Regions from separate parts of the Variovorax sp. NFACC27 genome, predicted to be linked through region 2. Evidence: predicted binding sites of a transcription regulator. Region 2 holds the regulator's gene; the other holds the start of a gene.

Region 1 (7,516 bases), 350 kb from region 2:
GCATCGACCTGGTTGCGCTCGCAGCCCAGACCCACGATGAGCACGCCGGCCAGGTTCGGATGGCGCGCGTAGCCCGCCAGCGTGCGGCGCAGCACGTCGAAGTGCTCGCTCGGCGACGACATGCCGCAGCCGCTGGTCTGCGCGAATGCGGCCACGCCGTCCACGTTGGGAAACGCCGCCATGCGCTCGGGCGTGAAGTGCGCGGCGATGCGCTTGATCACGGTGGCCGAGCAGTTCACCGACGAGAGGATGCCGATGAAGTTGCGCGTGCCGACGCCGCCACCGGGCCGCTCGAAGCCCATGAAGGTCGCGCGCTCGGCTTCGGGCACGAAGTCCACGGGCCGCACGTCCTGGCAGAAGGCCGGGTCGCGGTAGCTGTCGACCAGCGTGAGGTTGTGGCTGTGCACGTAGTCGCCGGCCTGCAGGTCGCGCGAGGCCACCCCGATCACCGTGTCGTACTTCCTTACCTCCTCGCCGGCCGCGATGGCGCGCGACGCGATCTTGTGGCCGGCGGGAATCTGCGCCCTGGCGCGCACGCCGAACTCGGCGATCGCCTCGCCCAGGGCGATGGCGTTCTTGGCGACCAGCACGTTGTCGTTCGGATGCAGGCGAAGCAGGGGGCTGTCGTTCATGAAGAAAAAGGAATGGAAAGGTGCTTGCGGATGGAAGGCTTGCTCAGCCCTTTTCCATCAGCTCCTTGAGGTTGAGCTTGCGAATGAGCTCGGTCTCCTGCCGGTAGACGGCCTGCACGTACTTCTGGTACTCGGGGCCGTCCTGGTACATGACGGGGGCGTCGATGCTTTCCGCCACCTTGCGGAATTCCTCGCTGTTGACGGCGGTGCGGAACGCATCGCGCAGCTTCTTCTCGACCGCCGGCGGCAGGCCCTTGGGCGCGCCGATGCCGTTGGGCGCTTCCACCACCACGTCGTAGCCGAGCTCCTTGAGCGTGGGCGTGTCCTTGAAGCGCGGCGTGCGCGTCTCGCCCCAGGTGGCGAGCAGGCGCAGCTTGCCGCTTTCCACGTGCGGCGCCCAGGAGCTGCTGTCGGCCAGCATGTCGACCTGTTCGCCCAGCACGTCCTGCAGCGCGGCCGAGCCGCCCTTGTAGGCGATGGCGTTGAACTTCACGCCGGCCGCCTGCGCGAACTGCTCCATGCCGACGTGCGTCGCGCCGCCGATGCCGGCATGCGCATAGGTCACGGTGCCGGGGTGGGCCTTGGCATGCGCCACCACGTCGCGAAGAGACTTGAACGGCGAGCGCGCGGGCACCGCGATGCCGAAGGTCTGGCCCGAAGTGCGTGCGAGGTAGGTGAGATCTTTCAGCGGATCGAGCTGCACGGTGCCGATCTGGGAGAAGCGCGTCACGGAGATCGGTATCTGGCCGATGGTGTAGCCGTCGGGCCGTGCCGAGGCCAGTGCCTTGGTGCCGATCATTCCCGAGGCGCCCGCGCGGTTCTCCAGCGCGATGGGCTGGCCGAGCTCGCGTGACGCGATCTGGCAGATGATGCGCATCGACCTGTCGGCCGTGCCGCCCGCGGGCCATGGGCAGATGAATGTGAGGGGACGTTCGGGGTAGTCGGCTGCCAGCGCGCGTGCTGGTGTGCTGGCGAGTGCGGCGGCGCCCAGGCCGCCCAGCACGAACTGGCGGCGTGCCAGCTTGCGAGGGGTTTTCATCGTTGTCTCCAGGAATCGTTGTTCGGCAGGCAGGGCGGATTCTTCCGGAGACAATCATTGCCATCCAATGAAATAGCGGACTCTCTTCATGAGCTTGAGGTTATGAAGAGAAAGAAGGCCGCATGACGCCCCACGACACCATGAGCCAGATCGACCGCGTGCTTCGCTCCAACCTCAAGCTGCGCCACCTGCAACTGCTGGTAGCGCTCGACGAGTTCCGCCACCTGGGCCGCGTGTCGGAGTTCCTTTCGATCACGCAGCCGGCCGTCTCGAAGATGCTGGCGGAGATCGAGCGCATGTTCGACCTGAAGCTGTTCGTGCGCTCCACGCGCGGCACCGAGCCCACGCCCTACGGCGCGACGGTGGTGCGCTTCGCGCGCTCGGTGCTGGCCGACTACCAGCGCACGCGCGACGAGATCGACGCCGTGGCCAGCGGAGGCGCGGGCCGCACCAGCGTCGGCGCGATGGTGGTGGCCACGCCGAGCCTGCTGGTGCAGGCCATCCAGCGGCTGAAGAAGCAGTCGGCGCTGACCACCGTGATGGTGGAGGAGGGCGACCTCACGCGGCTGCTGCCCCGCCTGCGCGTGGGCGAGCTCGACCTGATCGTCGGCCGGCTGGAGCCCGGCTATGCATCGCCCGACCTGGAAACCGAGGCCCTCTACGCGGAGCCGATGTGCATCGTAGTGGGCCCGGAGCATCCGCTGGCGAAGGCTTCCAGGCCCAGCTGGGCGATGCTCGCCGGGCTGCCCTGGGTGGTGCCGCCGCCGTGGGCTTCGTCGCGCTCGAAGCTGGCGCAGATGTTCTACAAGCATCGTCTCGTGCCGCCGGCGGACATCGTCGAGACGGCTTCGTTCCTCGTGACGCTTTCGGTGATGCACCAGCGGCCGGCCGTCGGCTTCCTGGCGCGCGGCGTCGCCCGGCACTTCGCGAAGCAGGGACAACTCTGCATCCTGAAGATCGACGTGCCGATCGAACTCCCGCCAGTGGGCATCATCACGCTGCGGGGCCGTTCGCAGACGCCGGCCAGCCAGCTGCTGATGGACTGCCTGCGCAAGGTCGCGCCGAAATAGGAAACAGGAGGCAGGAGACCGTTCCGTCAGCGCAGCACCAGCACCGGGATGTGCGAGTGCGTCAGCACGTGCAGCGTCTCGCTGCCCATCAGCAGGCGCGCGAGGCTGCGGCGTCCGTGCGAGGCCATCACGATCAGGTCGCACTGCTGGTTCTTCGCGGTGGTGATGATGGCCTCGGCCACCTGGTTCGACCGCATGACGATGGCCTGCGCGCTGCGCACGCCCTTGGCGAGTGCCGAAGCCGCCACCTTGTCGACCAGCTGCTGCGCGGCCCGGTCGGTGTGCGCCTGCGATTCCTGGATGTCGCGCTGGCTCAGCATCATCGAGCCCTCGAAGTAGCCGACCGGCTCGATGTGCGCGACGGTGACGCTCACCAGGTCCGCATTGGTCAGAAGAGCCAGGTCGATGGCGGCTTTGACCGCTTGCTCCGACAGCGCCGAGCCGTCGGTCGCGACAAGAACACGCTTGTACATGGCAGGCTCCTTGGCCCCCGGCACCGCGGGTGCCCACACTTCAGTCTAGTTCGCGATCGCGGCCATGCAAGCCGGGCAGGCTACCCTTCATTTTTCGTGCCGGCTGCCGATAACTCCTGCTCGTACACGAAAAAGGAGGATCGAAATGGTGAATGCCATCGGTGCAACCGGCAGCGCGAGAAGCGGGGGCGACGTGAACGTCGAGATTGCGAAGATTCAACGCCAGATCACGGCGACGCAGAAGCAGATCAAGGAAACACAGGGCCTGCTGCTCAGCACGCCCGAAGGCGATGCGCGCAAGATGGTCCAGCAGCAGCTCCAGGCGCTGGCGGCCCAGCTGGCCATGCTGCAGCAGCAGATGAACGCGCTGCGCATGGGCGCCGTCCAGAAGAGCGCCATGGCGTCGATGGAGGAAAGCGCCTCCGCCTCGCAGCGTGCCGGCAACGGCAGCCGCAACGCTTCGATCGGCGGCATCGTGGACGTGCAGGCCTGATTCAGCCTCCGCGCTCGGGCCACCGGTGCCGCGTGCCGCCGGAGCGCCGGTCGGCCTTCTCCGCCACCACGCCCTGCGCGAGAAGCTCTTCCCCGCGCTGCTCGAGGTGCTGCAGGCAGCGCAGGAAGGCCTCCATGTCCGCGGGCGCGATGCCTTCCAGCAGCTCGGTGTTCAGCCCCGCGATGCGCGGGAAGAGTCCGCCGAACAGCTGCTGGCCCGAGGCGCTCAGCCGCACGTGCACCTCGCGCCGGTCTTCCGCGTTCTGGCGGCGGTGCACCAGCTTCTTCTCGACCAGGCTGCGCAGTCCGCGCGAGGTGCGCACCCGGTCCAGGTGCAGCTGCGCGGCGAGCGCCGACGACGTCATCTCGCCTTCTTGCGCGAGCGTGGCGATCATTCCCCATTCGCGGCGCGTGATGCCGAAGCCGCCCTCGACCAGCCGGGTGGCCATGCCGCTGCCCGCGCGCACGGCGCGCGCCATGCGATAGAGCAGCAGGTCGTCCAGGGAACGGGGCGCGCGCAACGCTCCTGCATCGGGAAAAGCTTGTTGCATATGGGTGGCGGAACGGCGGGGTGAGTGTGGTTCGCCCGCCTCGGCGGGCAGTTGATTGATTAGATCAACTGTTTGCCCATACGTATAAACCAGTAACAAATTTGAACGAGCGGAAACAGTCTTGACGCGCGATTTTCGCCGTGAAACCCGCGCCTTCCCGTTCACGACAACTGTCCCGCAGGAGATCCGATGCCCGCATTTCTTTCCAGGCGCAAGCTCATCATGGCAGGGGGCATGGCCCTTGCCGCTTGCGCTCCCCTGGCCCATGCCCAGGCGCCCGCCGCGCTGGACGGCGGGCCGCTCACCCTTGTGGTCGGCTATGCGCCGGGCGGCAGCACCGACCGCATCGCGCGGCTGATCGCCGAGCGTCTCGGGCCGAAGCTCGGCGTGCAGGTGAGCGTGGAAAACCGCCCGGGCGAGGGCGGCCGGCTCGCGGCCAAGGAAGTGAAGCGCGCGCCCGCCGGGCAGAACGTGCTGATGCTGGGCAACCCCGCCGTGATGGTGGTCGCGCCGCTGGTGTTCAAGGACGCGGGCTACGACCCAGACAAGGACTTCGTGCCCGTCTCGCAGGTCAGCAGCTACGACTTCGCGCTCGCGGTCGGCCAGAAGCTCCAGCTCGACCGCGCGATGTTCCTGGTGGGCCGGCTCTGGGCGCATCCGGAAGAGGCCGTGTTCGGCGTGCCCGCCACCGGCAGCCTGCCCCACTTCTTCGGCCTGATGGTGGGCGACGCCCTGAGCGTGCAGCCGCAGATCAAGGGCTACGGCGGCTCCGCGCCGCTGGCGGCCGACCTGAGCGGAGGCAGCCTGCCGATCGCCATCGACACGCTCGACTCGCTCTATCCGCAGCACGTGGCCGGCAAGATCCGCATCCTCGCCACCTCGGGCAAGAAGCGCGCGAGCTTCGCGCCCAACATCCCGATCTTTCGCGAGGCCGGCATGAAGATCGATGCCGACGGTTGGAACACCTTCTTCGCGCCCAGCTCGATGGCGCCGGCCAGGGTGCAGCTGCTGGCCAACTCGATCCGCGACGTCATGAAGGACCCGGGCCTGCAGAAGGCGGCCGACGCGCTCTTCATCACGCCGGTGGTCAGCAACGCGGCCGAGACCGCGCAGATGCTCAAGGCCTATCGCGCGCAGTGGGAGCCGGTGGTGCGCCGCTCCGGCTTTCAGCCCTGAACTTGATACTCCCCCCAGGCTTCGCGCACTTCGTGTCGCTTCGCCAACCCCCCTCGCCGGGGGGCGACACCTGCGGCCCGGCAAAGCCGGTTCCGCGGTGTCCCGCGAATGGGCTGCGCTGGTTCAGGCGGCGAGGGCTCGCATCTCGGAGATCAGGTCGGCCTTGCCTTCGAATCCGATGCCGGGCAGCGGCGGCAGGGTGACGTAGCCGTTGTCCACTTTCACGCCGTCGGGGAAGCCGCCGTAGGGCTGGAACAGGTCGGGGTAGCTCTCGTTGCCGCCGAGGCCGAGGCCGGCGGCGATGGCCAGCGACATCTGGTGGCCGCCGTGCGGGATGCAGCGCGAGGGCGACCAGCCGTTCTCCTTCAGCATGTCGAGCGTGCGCAGGTATTCCACGAGACCGTAGCTCAGGGCGCAGTCGAACTGCAGCCAGTCGCGGTCGGGGCGCATGCCGCCGTGGCGGATGAGGTTGCGCGCGTCCTGCATCGAGAACAGGTTCTCGCCCGTGGCCATCGGGCCGGCGTACACCTCGCCGAGCTTGGCCTGCAGTTCGTAGTCGAGCGGGTCGCCGGCTTCCTCGTACCAGAAGAGCGGGTATTGCGAGAGCGCGCGACCGTAGTCGACGGCCGTCTGCAGGTCGAAGCGGCCGTTGGCGTCCACCGCGAGCTGCTGGCCGGGGCCGAGGATCTTCAGCACCGACTCGATGCGCTCGCAGTCTTCGGCGAGCGTTGCGCCGCCGATCTTCATCTTCACCACCGAGTAGCCGCGCTCCAGGTAGCTGGTCATCTCGCGCTGCAGGCCCTCGAGGCCCTTGCCGGGATAGTAGTAACCGCCGGCCGCGTAGACGAACACGCGCGGGTCGGGCTTGCCGGTGCCGTAGCGCTCGGCCAGCAGCTGGTAGAGCGGCTTGCCTGCGATCTTGGCGGTGGCGTCCCACACGGCCATGTCGATGGTGCCCACGGCCACCGAGCGCTCGCCGTGGCCGCCGGGCTTCTCGTTGATCATCATGCGGGCCCAGATCTTGTGCGGATCGAGGTTGTCGCCGGTCTCGTCGAGCAGCGACGCGGGCTCGGCCTCCAGCAGGCGCGGCAGGAAGCGCTCGCGGATCAGCCCGCCCTGGCCGTAGCGGCCGTTCGAATTGAAGCCATAGCCGATGACGGGCTTGCCGTCGCGGATCACGTCGGTGACCACGGCCACGAGGCTCAGGGTCATCTTCGAGAAATCGATGTAGGCGTTGCGGATGTCCGACTTGATGGGGCGGGTGGATTCGAGGATGTTGACGATTTTCATGGTCGGGTTCCGGGGATGAGAAAGAAGCGAAAAGGTTGTTCAGCGGTGCAGCGACGAACCGCCGCAGATGGCGACGTCCTGCCCCGTGATGGCCGCCGCCTGCGGCGAGAGAAGAAAGCCCACGAGCGCGGCGATTTCCCCGGGCTGGATCAGCCGGCCTATGGGCGGCATGCGCGGCGCGCTGCCCGCGCGGGCCGGGTCCTGCAGCATCGAGGTCTGCGTCGCGCCGGGCGACACCACGTTGACGGTCACGCCCCGGGCCGCGACTTCCGCGGCCCAGCTTCGCGCGAGCGCGATCAGCGCGGCCTTGGTCGCGGCGTATTGGCCACGACCGGGCAGGCCCTGCGCGACGCGGCTGCCGACGAACACCACGCGGCCACTGCCGCGCGCGGCCATCGCCGGCACGAGCGCGTCGGCCAGGCGCGTGGCCGCGTCGACGTGCAGGCGCCACATCAGCTCGCCACCAACATGGTCGAGCGAGCCCAGTTCGCCGACGCGCAGCACGCCGGCCGCATGCACCAGCGCATCGGCATCCTGCAGCGCGGCGGCGACGCGCGCGATGGCATCGGCATCGCACAGGTCCACCGCCGTGTGCGTGAAGCCTGCGTGGGAGGACAGCGTCGGCGCGGCGAGGTCGACGCCGCTCACGCGCCAGCCGGCCTCCAGCAGGTGCGAGGCGATGGCGCGGCCGATGCCGCCGCTGCTGCCCGTCACCACCGCATGGGGCGCCGTGGCGAACTCATTCGACATGGATGTTGCCCTCGGTGATGATCTTCTTCGAGCGCGCCATGTC
Region 2 (7,516 bases):
GCGCGCTATGGCGCCAGGCCGGCGACGAGGAAGCGGGCCAGAAGGCCGTGCTGCAGGACCTGCTGGTGCACGCGCGCGGCGAAGTGGCCGCCGCCTGCGAGACCCATGTGCTCGCGCTATGCGGGCAGGTGGGACTGCGATCGAACGAGGGCGGCGACGCCTACGAATGCCACGGCAGCCTGCTGCTGTCGGACCGCACGGGCCTGCCGCTGGCGGCGCCCAACCAGTGGCTCTCGACGGCCGCCACGCGCGGCATGAAGGACGCCGCGCGCAAGCCCGGCGCACGCCAGGTTCCGTGGCTGCGCCAGCAGGACTTCGGCAGTCGGCCGCTGGTGCACCTGCTGACCCGCCTGCCCGGCATCGAGGCGATGGTGCAGTGGCAGGCCGCGGGCCAGCGCTGGCTGGCGCGCGCGCCGGGCTCCACCGCCGTGATCGACATGCGCACCGGCGCACCCGACACGCTGGCGCGCATGGACTTCGAATTCGGCGAAGCGCGGCCCGTGCGCTTCCGCGGCAAGGCGGCGCTGCTCGCCGAGTCGCATGCCGACGTGGTGCTGCGTTTCAATGCGGCCGCCCTGGCGGCGGGCATCGCCCGCGACGAGATGCCGGCGCTGCGCTGCGTCGCAACGCGCGTGGTCGATGCGCGCACCGGCAATGTGCTGGCGCAGGTGCACGCGCTTTCGAACATCGGCTCCGAGGTTTCCGCGCGCCAGCTCGCGCAGTGGCTGGGCTGGGCGGTGGATGCCGAGCCCTGCTTCCGCCTGCTGCGCGACGGCGTGCAGCTCGTGGGCGGCATCGGCGAGCTGGGCGACCCGGACATCATGAAGCGGCTCCTGATCGCCGGCCAGATGAGCACCACCGTGTGGCGGCTGCTGCAGGCCGAGGGCGAGTGGGCCGACCGCGCGCGCGCGCTGCTGGGCCAGCTGATGGGCCGCCCGGCGCGCAACGGCCGCGCCATGAGCGGCAGTGCGCTGTATGCGGGCGTGGGCAAGCTCTTCCTGCTGCTCGATGCGCTGGGCACCGAATCGACCGCGCCCGTGCAGGCGCCGCGCGAGCCCGCGAAGCCGCAGAAGCTGGAGAAGCAGGATTGAGGGTGGCGCAATGAACAAGCTGGTTGCGGATCAGGCGGACGGCCTCCGGCGCCTGCTCGCGCCGATGCAGGCGCGCGTGGTCGCGGTGGCCGGCATGGGCAGCGGCGCGGGCGGCACCACCATCGCGATGAACCTCGCGGTGGCGCTGGCGGGGCAGGGCCGCAACGTCCTGCTGCTCGACGAGCACTGCCCGGCCGAAGGCTCGGCGTGCGAGGTCTGGGATATCGACCCGCTGGGCAGCCTGGCCGACGTGGCCGGCGGGCGCCTGACGCTCGACGGCGCCGAGGTGCGCGCGGCCTGCGGCGTGCGTGTGCTGCCGGCGCCGCCCGGCGCGGTGCATGGCGCAGGCAACGATCCGCGCAGGTTCTGGTACGACGGCTTCGTCATCGTCGATGCGGCCTTCGACCGCGAGGGCCGGCTGTCGGCGCTCGCGCAGGGCGCGGACGACCTGCTGCTGGTGCTGCAGCCGCACCCCTCGTCGGTCACCTCGGCCTATGCGGGCATCAAGCACCTGCAGCGAGCGCATGGCATGAGCCAGATGCGCTTCCTGGTCAACGGCGTGGTCGACGTCCAGGCCGCGCGCCAGATCATGAACAACCTCGCCCATGCCGGCAGCCGCTATCTCGCGCTGTCGCTGCAGCCCGCCGGCTGGGTGCGCTTCGATCCGCTGGTCGCCGATGCCTGGCGGCTGAAGAAGACCATCGCCGAGGCCTTTCCCGCGAGCCACGCGGCGATCGACCTGCGTCGCGTCGCAGGCGAGATGGACGGCTGGCCGTGGCGCGCGGCCGAGCCCCAGCAGGCCGTGGCCTGAGCCCAGGAAGGACGGAACGCCGTGTACACCGCACAGGGAACCATCGAGAAATCTCACCTGCTGGCGCAGCACCAGCCGCTGGTGCGCCGCATCGCGCTGCAGATGATGGCCAAGCTGCCCGCCAGCGTGGAGCTGGACGACCTGATCCAGGCAGGCATGCTCGGCCTGCTGGACGCATCCAGCCGCTACCAGGACAACCGGGGCGCGCAGTTCGAGACTTTCGTCAGCCAGCGCATCCGCGGCGCCATGCTCGACGAACTGCGCGCCGCCGACTGGGGCTCGCGCGGCCTGCGCCAGTCGGCGCGCGGCATCGAGAAGGCGATCCAGGCGCTGGGCCACAAGCTCGGGCGTTCTCCCACCGAAGGGGAGATCGCCAGGGAGCTGAAGATGGACATCGAGGCGTACCAGTCGCTGCTGCAGGAGATTCAGGGCTGCCAGCTGCTGTACGTGGAAGACTTCTCCAAGGACGACGCCGACAACGCCTTCCTCGACAGCCATTCGCAGGACGCGCGCAAGGACCGCCGCAGCAGCGACGACCCGCTGGAGCAGCTGCTGGAAAGCGGCTTCCGCCACCAGCTGGTGGACGCCATCTCGGCGCTGCCGGAACGCGACCAGCTGCTGCTGAACCTCTACTACGAGGAAGAGCTGAACCTGCGCGAGATAGGCGCCATCCTCGAAGTGAGCCAGTCGCGCGTGTGCCAGCTGCACAGCCAGGCGATCAGCAGGTTGCGGGCGAAGCTGAAGGACCTGCTCTAGGCTGCCCTCCGGGGCACGCCGATTGGGTCTTGTCCGTCAGCAATGCGCGCCCTGCGCTGGCGCGCCGTGCCCGCGCGGGCGGCAAAGCTCGGGCTCTTGCCAAAGACCTCCAAGCAACCTTCCGTCAAGCTGCACGGCGACCGCCCCATCGGCGACTACGCGCTCATCGGATCGACCCACAGCGCGGCGCTGGTGCACCGCGGCGGCGACATCGAGTGGCTGTGCCTGCCGCGCTTCGATTCCGCGGCGATGTTCGCCAGCCTGCTCGGCGACGAGCGCAACGGCCACTGGTCGATGCGCGCGACCGACCGCAAGGCGCGCATCGCGCGGCGCTATCTGCCGGGCACCGTGGTGCTGGAGACGACGATTCACGTGGCCGGCGGAACGGCCGTCGTCACCGACTTCATGCCTCGCCCCGCGCTCGACGGCACGCACGAGGTGGTGCGCATCGTGCGGGGCGTGCGCGGCACGGTCGCCATGCACACGGAGTTCCGCATTCGCTTCAACTACGGCGAGTGGTGCCCGTGGATGGACCGGCGCGACGGCGCGGTGTTCGCCACGGCCGGGCCCGACTCCGTGCGCATCAGCTCCGGCGTGCCACTGACCAACGAGAACTTCGCGAGCTTCGCCGACTTCACCGTGTCGGCGGGCCAGTCCATCGCCTTCAGCCTCGACTGGTTTCCCTCGCACCTCAAGCCGCCCGTGACGCGCGACGCCAATGCGCTGCTGGCGCGCACCGTCGCCGAATGGAGCGCGTGGACCGAACGCTGCGGCTACCACGGCGAGTTTCGCGAGCCGGTGATGCGCTCGCTGCTCACGCTCAAGGCGCTCACCTACGAGCCCACCGGCGGTATCGTCGCCGCGCCCAGTGCATCGCTGCCCGAGCTGCCCGGCGGCGAGCGCAACTGGGACTACCGCTTCTGCTGGCTGCGCGACGCGGCGCTCACGCTCTACGCGCTGATCGGCTCGGGCTACGTGGAGGAGGCCAGCGCCTGGCGCTGGTGGCTGATGCGCGCGGTCGGCGGCTCGCCCGAGGAGCTGCAGGTGATGTACGGCCTGCACGGCGAACGTTCGCTGACCGAGCTCGAGCTCGGCTGGCTGCCCGGCTACGAAGGCAGTCGCCCGGTGCGCATCGGCAACGGCGCGCACGGGCAGCGGCAGCTCGACGTCTACGGCTCGGTCATCGCGGCCTTCCATGCGGCGCGCAAGGCCGGGCTGGCGGACATGGACAAGCTGTGGCCGCTGGAGCGCGCCATCGCGAAGCAGCTGATGGATCTGTGGCGGGAGCCCGACTCCGGCCTGTGGGAAGTGCGCGGCGAGCCGCGCCACTTCGTGCACTCCAAGGTCATGTGCTGGCTGGCCTTCGACCGGGTGATCGCGAGCGCCACCGAGTTCGGGCTCGAAGGCCCGGTCGATCGCTGGCGGGAAGTGCGCGACGAGATCCACGCCGAGGTCTGCGCGCGCGGCTACGACGCCGCGTCCAATTCCTTCATGCAGTACTACGGCGCCGATACGGTGGACGCCGCGCTGCTGTGGATGCCGCTGATCGGCTTCCTGCCGATCAACGACCCGCGCGTGCAGGGCACCATCGCGCGCATCGAGAAGGAGCTGATCTTCAACGGGCTGGTGTACCGCTACCGCACCGAGAAGGGCGTGGACGGGCTCGGCGGCGGGGAGGGCGCCTTCCTCGCATGCAGCTTCTGGCTGGCGAACGTGTATGTCGCCATGGGCAGGCTGCGCAAGGCGCGGGCGCTGTTCAAGCGGCTGCTGGCGCTGGCCAACGACCTGGGGCTCTACGCCGAGGAATACGACCCGGTGGCGCGCAGGCAGCTCGGCAATTTTCCGCAGGCCTTCTCGCACATCGGGCTGATCAACAGCGCGCATGCGCTGGTGTCGGCGGCCGGCGGGGTGTGGGAGCTGGCGGACATGGACGGCAAGGCGTCGTCGAAGAAGGCGGCGAAGAAAGCGGTGAAGAAGAGCGAGAAGAGCGAGAAGAGCGCTCCGCTCAAGAGGCCGAGAGCGCGAACTCCCCGGCGCTGAACACCGTGTGGAAGACCGTGCCGTCGAACATCTCGAACAGCTTCTTCGAGACTTCGCGGCTTTCGTAGCGCACGGGCGAGTCGAGCGCGCGGGCGATGTCCTCGCGGCTCGCCCAGCGGATGGCCACGACCATCGCCAGCTCGGGGTCGTTCACGTCGCTTTCGACCTGGCGCAGTACGCGCACCTCGAGCGCGCCGGGAAAGCGGGTCCACAGCGGCACGAGCCTTTCGTGCACGTGGCGGTCGAAGGCCTCTTCCATGCCGGCCTTGACCCGGCCCCTGAAGAATGCGCAGCGGATGAACATGGGTTTCTCCTTGCTTGCCGGTTCGGGCCTGTGCGGCGTGGCCGTCAGGCGGAGACTTTCGCGGAGGCTTCTTCCGCCTGCCTGAGAAGCTGCGCACCGATGCCGGCGACGATCAGCGCAACGGGCATGTCGATCGGGGTGTGCAGCACGTCGGGCTCGCCGGCGTCCGGTCGTTCCAGGGTCGCCAGCTGGCTGTCGAGCAGGGTGGCCGGCATGTAGTGGCCGGTGCGCTGTTCCATGCGCTGGCGCACCAGCGCCGGAGGGCCGTCGAGGAACACGAAGCGCAGACCCGGCGAGGCGGCGCGCAGCCGGTCGCGGTAGGCGCGCCGCAGTGCGGAGCAGGCCACCACCACGCCACGAGGCGCGGCCGTGCGGTCGGCAAGATTGGCGCCCACGCGGTCGAGCCAGGGCCAGCGGTCTTCATCCGCCAGCGGCAGGCCGGCCCGCATCCGCGCCACGGCCTCGGGCGCGTGCAGGTCGTCGCCGTCGATCCACGGAATGCCCAGCAGCTGCGCGAGCCCGGCCGCCACGCTGCTCTTGCCGGTGCCCGATACGCCCATCACCACCACGGGCAGGCGGAATGACGGCACTGCAGCGGCGGCACGGCGCTAGAGGCTCGCGGTGATGCCGCCGTCCACGTACAGGATGTGGCCGTTGACGAAGCTCGATGCGTCGGAGGCCAGGAAGATGGCCGCGCCGCCCAGTTCTTCCACGTCGCCCCAGCGGCCGGCGGGCGTGCGGCCCGAGAGCCACGCGGTGAAGGCCTCGTCGGCCACCAGCGCCTGCGTGAGTTCGGTCTTGAAGTAGCCCGGCCCGAGACCGTTGACCTGGATGCCGTGCTTGCCGAGGTCGATCGCCATGCCCTTGGTGAGCATCTTCACCGCTCCCTTGGTGGCGGCGTAGGGCGCGATGCCCGGGCGACCCAGCTCGCTCTGCACCGAGCACACGTTGATGATCTTGCCGCGCTTGCGCTCGATCATGCGCTGCGCGACGGCGCGGCCGACCAGGAACACGCTGTCGATGTTGGTGGTGGTGATCTTGTGCCACGCGTCGATCGGGAACTCCGCGAACGGCCCGCGGTGCTGCATGCCGGCGTTGTTCACGAGGATGTCGACGGGGCCGATGTCGGCCTCGATGGCCGCCACGCCGGCTTCCACCGCGGCGGCGTCGGTGACGTCGAAGGCCGCGGCCTCGGCTGCGATGCCCCGGGCGCGCAGGGCGTCGCGGGCCGCGGTGAGCGCGGCGGCATCGCGCGCATTGAGCACGACGCGGGCGCCGGCATTGCCCAGCGCGCCGGCCAGCGCGAAGCCGATGCCCTTGCTGGAGCCGGTGACGAGGGCGGTGCGCCCGGAGAGGTCGAACAGTTTCAAGGGGAGTTCCTGGATGAGGGGCGAGACTGGCGAAGAAAGTTACCGGTATCTTTTGATTTCGTCAATGGGTGAAACCTTCGCTGGCTTTACATTCACGTATCGGCTAAAGTTACCGGTATCAAATTGAGCCAGAACCGCCGCCATCCGCTGGAGACACCCGCTTGACCGCTACCGCCGCCGCTTCCCCGCACGTGCTGATGATGGGCGCCTACCCCGAGTGGGACATGGCGCCGATGCGGGAGTCCTACACCCTGCATCGCCTGTGGGATGCGCCCGACCGGCAGGCCTTCATTGCCGCGCATGCGCAGGAGATCCGTGCGATCGCCACGCGCGGCGAGCTGGGCGCGAGCGCCGAGCTCATTACCGCGCTGCCGAAGCTGGAGCTGGTCTCCTGCTACGGCGTGGGCACCGACGCCATCGACCTCGCCGCCTGCCGCGCGCGCGGCATCCGCGTGACCAACACGCCCGACGTGCTCAACGGCGACGTGGCGGACCTTGCCGTGGGCCTCATGCTCGCGGTGCAGCGCCGCATTCCGGCGGGCGACGCCTTCGTGCGAAGCGGTGCATGGGCCAAGGGGGCCTTGCCGCTGGCCACGCGCGTCTTCGGACAGCGCGTCGGCATCGCGGGCTTCGGCCGCATCGGCGGCACCATCGCGCGGCGGCTCTCGGGCTTCGACGTGGAGCTGGGCTACTTCAGCCGCACGCCGAAGGCCGACAGCCCGCACCGTCACTTCGCCAGCCTGAGCGCGATGGCCGACTGGTGCGACGTGCTCATCGTCATCCTGCCCGGCGGCGAAGCCACGCGCGGCATCGTGAACGCCGAGGTGTTGCGCGCGCTGGGCCCCAAGGGCTGGCTCGTGAACGTGTCGCGCGGCACCACGGTGGACGAAGGCGCGCTGCTGCAGGCGCTGGAGGCGCGCGAGATCGCCGGCGCCGCGCTCGACGTGTTCCTCAACGAGCCGGGCATCGATCCGCGCTTCGCCGCGCTCGACAACGTGGTGCTGACCCCGCACCATGGCAGCGGCACCGAGCAGACGCGCCGCGCCATGGGCGAGCTGGTGCGCCGCAACCTGGAGGCCCATTTCGCGGGCCTGCCCCTGATCACTCCCGTTGCCTGAAAAAGGAAGAAAACCATGCGCCTGCG

The links. The regulator FliA, encoded in region 2, starts transcription of late flagellar genes. The targets are predictions, from matches to a motif close to CTAAAGTTTNNNNNNNNNNNGCCGNTA.
Region 1: a site for FliA is predicted at 3,300-3,326, ahead of ABL840_RS32495 (FlxA-like family protein). Genes of this name have one in related genera too.

The regions. Positions count from the first base shown of each region.
Region 1 covers NZ_CP157613.1:6,937,676-6,945,191, reverse strand. The annotation lists gene ABL840_RS32515 (UxaA family hydrolase) at 1-632, opposite strand, end outside; gene ABL840_RS32510 (tripartite tricarboxylate transporter substrate binding protein) at 676-1,671, opposite strand; gene ABL840_RS32505 (LysR substrate-binding domain-containing protein) at 1,812-2,741, shown strand; gene ABL840_RS32500 (universal stress protein) at 2,768-3,214, opposite strand; gene ABL840_RS32495 (FlxA-like family protein) at 3,360-3,707, shown strand; gene ABL840_RS32490 (MarR family winged helix-turn-helix transcriptional regulator) at 3,709-4,257, opposite strand; gene ABL840_RS32485 (tripartite tricarboxylate transporter substrate-binding protein) at 4,447-5,433, shown strand; gene ABL840_RS32480 (mandelate racemase/muconate lactonizing enzyme family protein) at 5,557-6,723, opposite strand; gene ABL840_RS32475 (SDR family NAD(P)-dependent oxidoreductase) at 6,763-7,473, opposite strand; gene ABL840_RS32470 (Bug family tripartite tricarboxylate transporter substrate binding protein) at 7,463-7,516, opposite strand, start outside.
Region 2 covers NZ_CP157613.1:6,583,067-6,590,582, reverse strand. The annotation lists gene flhF (flagellar biosynthesis protein FlhF) at 1-1,091, shown strand, start outside; gene ABL840_RS30725 (flagellar biosynthesis protein FlhG) at 1,102-1,902, shown strand; gene ABL840_RS30720 (RNA polymerase sigma factor FliA) at 1,924-2,658, shown strand; gene ABL840_RS30715 (glycoside hydrolase family 15 protein) at 2,755-4,698, shown strand; gene ABL840_RS30710 (antibiotic biosynthesis monooxygenase family protein) at 4,664-5,002, opposite strand; gene ABL840_RS30705 (gluconokinase) at 5,047-5,592, opposite strand; gene ABL840_RS30700 (glucose 1-dehydrogenase) at 5,611-6,372, opposite strand; gene ABL840_RS30695 (2-hydroxyacid dehydrogenase) at 6,534-7,490, shown strand; gene ABL840_RS30690 (L-idonate 5-dehydrogenase) at 7,506-7,516, shown strand, end outside.